Regions from separate parts of the Fundicoccus sp. Sow4_F4 genome, predicted to be linked through region 3. Evidence: riboswitches for the same ligand, from Rfam matches in the RefSeq annotation. Region 3 holds a riboswitch; each other region holds the start of a gene.
The links. Region 3 has a riboswitch for cobalamin ahead of ACTQ5J_RS06370 (DUF4430 domain-containing protein). Riboswitches for the same ligand answer to the same signal wherever they lie in the genome.

Region 1 (2,267 bases), on a different contig from region 3:
CCGTACTAGATCAAGAAAATGCCTGGCTAATGGCTGAAATCGAATGGGTCTTCCAATTATATGAGGGGATTTTTGGCTATCGTCGTGTACAGATACATATTAATCGTTATCACTCAAGAAATTATAGTTTGAAAAGGATTCGCCGCTTAATGCAATTAATGGGCTTGAAGTCCCATATTCGCCGCGCAAAGGGGTATAGTGCTCAAGCGAGTTATCGTAATATAGAACCCAACCGACTGAATCGTGAATTTAGCGCAGATAGACCCAATGAAAAATGGGTCACAGATATTACTCATCTCTTCTTTGGTATGAGTCAGAAAGCGTATCTAAGTGTAATAAAGGACCTTTATGATGGCTCAATTATTGCCTATCAAGTGAGCTTAAAAAATGATACCGTTTTAGTGATGGATACCTTAAATCAAGCAATTCAGGTTGCACCTGAAACAGGCATTTTAATTCATAGCGATCGCGGTAGTCAATATACTTCTGGTGAATATCGTCAATTTACGACACAACAAGGATATATTAGGAGTATGTCGCGTACAGGTGAAGTGTTAGATAATGCGCCTATTGAAAGCTTCTTTAGCCATTTTAAATGTGAATGTTACCATTTAAAAAAGTTTCTGACTTATGAAAAATTAGTAGAAGCTATCGATAGTTACATCAGGTTTTATAACGAAACACGATTCCAATCTAAATTAAACAACCTGACACCATTGGAGTTTCGGAATCAGGTTGCAGCTTAAATTTTATTTTATTACAGGGTCCAAGGCGCTTGTTGCTTCATCACACAACAGGACATCTGGATCATTGGCGAGGGCACGCGCTATCGCAACCCGTTGCTTTTGACCTCCTGATAATTGGCTAGGGAAATTATCGGTTTTTTCTTTCAAACCAACTAAGCTGAGCAATTCAGCTACTTTCGCAGCCACTTCTTTCTTATTCAATCCGCTGCCTTTTAATGGGAAAGCGACATTTTCAAAAATCGTGCGTGATTCCATTAAGTTAAAATGTTGAAAAATCATCCCAATTTTCTTACGAGCTTCCCTTAAATCTTTAGGTGCTAACTCCATTAAATTCTGTCCATTGACATTGACTGTTCCTTTAGTTGGTCTTTGTAACAAGTTAATCGTCCGCACTAACGTACTTTTCCCCGCACCACTATAACCAACAATTCCAAAGATCTCGCCTTGTTCGACTGCCATCGAAACATCTTTCACCGCTGTGACGACACGATCATCGTCATGAAAAATCACATCTATATCACGTAATTCAATCACATATGTACCTCCTCTAAATACTGCATTTACTTACAAATAAAAACCGCTCATCTATGGATGAACGGCAAAAAAACGATAGAGAGTCTGTATTAGAATTCCATCGTTTCTTCTTTTCCATCCCCGAAAAATAGAAACTAAATTATTTGGCAGGTCTCCTGGCTCATGCTTCGTCCTACTACAGCCCTTCCCGTATTCCTAACCTACAGCTAGGTGATACAGTGGTTTACTGATTCGTCCACACTAACAGTTGCGGGGGCAGCTCCAGCTTTCAACTGGATTCCCTTTTAAGGCATTGCGATGCCGCCAAATAATTAGGCACTATATATTGTATTGTAACACTATATTTTAAGCCCATTAACACTACATGTAGTATTGCAACATATTCATTAAGCTAATCATAGGTTATTTAGATTTCTATAAAGTAAGGTTAATAGCACAATTAGACAGATTGTCTTACATAGAAAGAGAGCTGGAATAAACTTTCAGCCTCGCTTTTTTTCACGTTGGGTGATTTTATATGGTTCACCTTTGCTATCATAGGTAATCCATTCGCCCACCGGGTCTCCTTTTTCAAAGTAGCCTGAACGCTTAATGGTGCCATCAATGCGGTACCATTCCCAATAGCCTTCTGGTTGGTCGTCAACTATTTTGCCTTTTGACCAGATGGTCTCGCCACTTGCATGGTACTTGATTGTGTAGCCATCCACTACTTCTATTTTCTTTTGCTTGATGCTTTTTGGATTGATTTTCTCACTTTTATTGCTCATCATGCTTATCCTCCCAACTTTATTTGACTGCAAAAATTCATTCTGATTCTATTCCTTTAACTCAAAGTATAGTGTCAGACACCGTAACGTTTTATCGCGCGTTGGAATTGCCTTTTCACAACCATATGACCTTGACCACTAGACCTCAAATTTTTCTAACACAAAATTGTTGTTAGACGTGTTTATCACGACATCAAAGTGTTCGCTGTAAGGGTGCATA
Region 2 (2,267 bases), on a different contig from region 3:
AGCTGTTCTTCCTTAGAAGTCGCTTCAATCACATTGGATATTCCACTAAACAGATTTTTGTGTTTATTGAATGCCATAATTATTAGAAATTGGCTGAATAAAGAAATATGTTCAATGAAAGCCGAAAATAATAAAATTGCGATCGTGTAATCCCGGTTGCTACCATTTCTGGCATAATCATTATGTTTCTTCAAATAGTTAACGCGATGGTCAAGTGCAGGTATTTCTTCAATTCGTTCGAATTCACTATTAAGACCTAATAGTTCTAATAGATGGGCATAAGCGTCACTATGATGGACTTCGGATTCTGCAAAGGTAAAGCCAACATTCGCAAGTTCTGGTTTAGGGAGACGCTTATACAAATCCCCCCAGAATTCTTTAACATCTACTTCAATTTGGGCAATGGCTAGCATAGAATTCTTTATCGCGGTCCGCTCATGTGGCTGGACATTAATTTTATAATCATGAATATCACTCGTATAGTTGTATTCCGTATGCAGCCAGTAGGAGTGTTGAATCGCTTCTTTGTATAACGCTAATTCTGGATACTCAAAGGGTTTCAGATTCTTTCGGCCTTTAAAAATATCTGGCTTCCGTTCTTCAATTCGCTCATGGCGATAAAGTATATAAGCCTTGGCGGTCTTAGTAAACAGGTTCAACATGAGCTTTTCTTCGACTAAGTCTTGGATCGTTTCTACATCGAGCGATTCTTGATCAATCCCGTTAATAATATTCTGTGTCACACTTTCGATATTTTCTTCTGTCATTTCTTTAGTTTCATTATTAGCTTTAGTGATCGCGATTTTAATTTTTTCTCTATCAAACTCTACGATATCACCCGTACGTTTTATGACTGTTTTGATCATTGTCTGCTCCTTTATAAGTAATCTAATATATCAATAAACTCACTATATTTAATGAATTCATCATCAATCCTTATGCGTGGTAAAGATGTCATACCACGTGATTGAAGTAATTCAAGGGCTGGTTCATTATGACTGACATTCACTTCACTATAAGTAACTTTTTTCATACCTAACCACTGCTTAAGTAGCTGGCACTGACCACAACCATCTTTGGTGTATAGCTCGACTTTCTTCATGCTGGCCTCCTCTAAAATTTATTACAGGATATTCCTCCAGAAGTTCCTGCACAATTTTAGCCAATAAAAAAGACTATGTACAGAAAGCTCCCAGGCCTTTGTCATAATCTTCAAACTTAAAAAAGGACACAAAATGTCCAAAATAAGCAAACAGATATAAACAAATGTTACAAAACCCTGAGATGTAACAATTATTGTTCATAGATGGAGATCTGACTTGCCATTAAATAATGGCTCACAGTAGCATAGGGACTGTGCTGGATTTACACCAGCTTCACCTTAATCTAGATTTACTGCAAGTCTATTTGACCAACACTGAAATAATTGATTATCTAGACAAGTAAGCAAGAGAAAAACCCGAGATTACATCATCGTAATCTCGGGTTTTTCTAATTTTTAAATTTATTTCTGTCAGTTACTTTATCCGCATCATCATTTTAAGATCTGTATTAATCACGAACGCCCTACCTTTGTACTGATTTTATCATGCTTTACAAACTCGCATCGTGTGCTTCAACAAATAAGTGATAAGGACATGGAAATTTACCTGACCAAATATTACTTACTTAAACTTTCGCTTATAATCGCACTCTTTATCTCACTGTCATACTCCAACAGATAATTTCTATCATCTAGATAAATCATGATATGCCTGTCTGGAATCTTCTCTTGAAATTGCAGTTTAGTCCGCTTGCGACTCGCGAATGAAGGTCGCATCATATTCGGGAATTCCATTAGTGTCACTAACGAATCGTTCGACGGTCATCGTCAAGCCATATTTCTCTCGCAAGGCAATGATTTCATCCATCATCGGGGACTGGTGATGCGCATCGAGTGATGATTGCTTAGCCCATGCATCGATTAAAAGAATTGTTTCTGGTTGGCCAAGTGGCGTGAAGTACTCATAGCGTAAGTTGCCTGTTTGTTGACGAATCCGATCAACTAGTCCTTTTTCTTTCATCTCACGGGCAAATTGCTGGGCCTTATCTGCTTTTCCAGTGTAATAAATATTGATGCTTATCATACTCAAACTCCTTTCTGTAGAATAATTATTCTCCTTTCTGAGATAGAACTTCTTTGAAAAAATTTTTTAGAACAAATACGACTCACTATCCCGCGTTGCCGTAAGATTGTGAGTCGCATTCTAGCATTTGATTAAATAGTT
Region 3 (2,267 bases):
TGATGGATTTTGCCTACACGGCCTTTCGGCCATTCATTATGAGTTGATCTGTTCGGTCCTGTTGAAACTTAATCGAGTGACAAGCCACTGTGCTTTTTAATTAAGGGTACCAGAATTGGTTCCAAGATTAAGAAGAAGGCAGCATTTCCAGCAGCATGTAACAGATCAAAGGATAGGCCTTGTAAATAATAGACCCAGAAATTAGCAATGCCGAATAATCTAGCATCGATTATTGAAATAACAAAGCCGTACAGCAAACCTGTCAGAAAAGCAAAAGCAATAAACAGGCCACGTTTCAGTAGTGGCTGTAGGCGGTTTGATCGGTAGACCGGTCGCAAACAACCCGTCACTAATATAACGACTGTAAACGCAATAAATTGTGACATTGTCCAAGGACCCATCCCTAGAAACATATTGGATAGTAACAAGGACAATAAAGCGACAACCAGCCCGTCAACAGTCCCCATCACTAGCGCAATCAGTAAGAGAATCGTCGTCATTGGCTGAACATTAGGGATAAACTGGAAGAGCAAGCGCCCAACATGACTCATGGCGGTTAGGGCAGCTAAGACAGCAATTCTTTGAACGCTAAAGTATTTTCTTGGTTTTATTCGAAGGCCTCTAGTTTCCATTCAATTAAGTCACCTGCTTGTAATTCAGTTTCTGCCGCACCGGTTTCGCCCATTGCACCGTTGACATCAAACATCCACCATTTGCCTGCATCTTCATCTTGTTCTACGCCATTAATGGCTGAGATAAAGCCGCCGTCTTCTGTGATAGCATAATGTTCTTTCATCACATCTAATAACAGTGCACCTTCTTCGACTTCGACTACTTGTTCACCGTCTGTAATTAATTCGCCATCTTCCGTTACGGACACTGTGACCTCAACTAAGTCAGCATCTGTTTCTGAACTCGCAAGCTCTGAGCTGACCTCGCTTTCAACGACACTTGTCGCTGTATCAGCTGACGTGTCAACTTGGGGTTCTGCAACCTCTTGACCACACGCTGCTAAGACAAAAGATGCTGATAAAAGTAATAACCATTTTTTCATAAATAATTCCTCCTTAGTAAACTTAAGCTTTGATAGAAGCCAATTATTTGCTAAAACAGCGACACAAGCAGAGCTATCTGAGATGTTTTTCATCCAGTCTATAAAAAACAGCCATACCTTGTATGCAAAAAAACAGCCTATGTACCCCTACATAGACTGCTGCACGATTCTATTCTGCCTCGGAATAGTCATCGCAAAAATTAGCAAACTGAAAGAAAGATCTGACTACATGTTGTCACATGATTACAGTGGCGGGACCGTGTTGGAATTGAACCAAACTTCCATCTTTCAGCTGTCTTTGAACGGTAATTCTATCTCAATTTATCTTAGGTCAAACGCTCGTTTATTTCAAGTCTTGACAGAAAGAAGTAAGGAAAATTTAACAGCTACTTCAAGCTTGCCACTTGATGCTGAGTGTTTGAACGAGGCCCAATAAAGCGAACAGGATATTGCCTAGTAAGCTAAGTAAAACGATGCCCGCATACAAGGCAATATAATCCGATTTGAACCAACTCGTCATAATAAAATAGCCCAAACCCCACTGGGTGACATAATTTTCTACGAAAAATAACGTTGCCATGCTTGTCCCCAATGTTAATTTTAAGGCCGTCAATAATTCTGGTGCCACACATGGTAAAATAATATACCTCAAAGTCTGCCAAGCATTAAAGCCAAATTGCCGGGCTTGTTGCAAGTAACTTTTTGGCAAATATTTGACTGTATCACGCAAAGGAATGTAAATATAAAACGCTGCTACTGCAATCATTAAGGCGACTTTTGACAGCTCACCTAAGCCTAATAAGAGTAAAAAGACTGGCAAGAAGGCCACCCGTGGAACTGGATAAAACAAATAGACGATTGGCGTTAACAACCGATCAACAAGAGGGACACTGCCTGCCAGTAAACCCGAGGAGGCGCCAAAGAATAAAGAGCCCGCGACTGACCATAAAATCCGCCACAAGCTAGCTTGAATATGTGGCCACAAGCTCCCGCCAAGCGACTCACGCCACAAATACTCAAATACATGCCAAGGATTTGGCACGATAAATGCCTCCAACATACGGTAAGCGCCATACCAGACAAGCAGGACCATACAAATAGCATAAACCTTAGACAGCATTTGTTTCATCGCTGATTGCCTCCCAAAAGTTGTCGCAGTAACAATTGTTGCTCAAAATAATGGGCCTGTTGCCGGTAATTCTCACTGGCAGCT

Region 1: another riboswitch for cobalamin. It lies ahead of ACTQ5J_RS05505 (methionine ABC transporter ATP-binding protein); the one in region 3 lies ahead of ACTQ5J_RS06370 (DUF4430 domain-containing protein).
Region 2: another riboswitch for cobalamin. It lies ahead of ACTQ5J_RS08760 (glutaredoxin family protein); the one in region 3 lies ahead of ACTQ5J_RS06370 (DUF4430 domain-containing protein).

The regions. Positions count from the first base shown of each region.
Region 1 is NZ_JBQKLQ010000002.1:332,486-334,752, forward strand. It holds one part of gene ACTQ5J_RS05500 (IS3 family transposase) at 1-746, shown strand, start outside; partial or broken gene ACTQ5J_RS05505 (methionine ABC transporter ATP-binding protein) at 762-1,280, opposite strand; cobalamin riboswitch at 1,409-1,603, opposite strand; gene ACTQ5J_RS05510 (hypothetical protein) at 1,763-2,050, opposite strand; gene ACTQ5J_RS05515 (phosphoribulokinase) at 2,186-2,267, opposite strand, start outside.
Region 2 is NZ_JBQKLQ010000005.1:102,892-105,158, forward strand. It holds gene ACTQ5J_RS08755 (ribonucleotide-diphosphate reductase subunit beta) at 1-866, opposite strand, end outside; gene ACTQ5J_RS08760 (glutaredoxin family protein) at 878-1,102, opposite strand; adenosylcobalamin (AdoCbl) riboswitch at 1,260-1,402, opposite strand; gene ACTQ5J_RS08765 (putative quinol monooxygenase) at 1,785-2,126, opposite strand; gene ACTQ5J_RS08770 (6-phospho-beta-glucosidase) at 2,258-2,267, opposite strand, start outside.
Region 3 is NZ_JBQKLQ010000003.1:168,831-171,097, forward strand. It holds gene ACTQ5J_RS06365 (ECF transporter S component) at 69-632, opposite strand; gene ACTQ5J_RS06370 (DUF4430 domain-containing protein) at 608-1,054, opposite strand; adenosylcobalamin (AdoCbl) riboswitch at 1,214-1,364, opposite strand; gene ACTQ5J_RS06375 (ABC transporter permease) at 1,446-2,183, opposite strand; gene ACTQ5J_RS06380 (ABC transporter ATP-binding protein) at 2,180-2,267, opposite strand, start outside.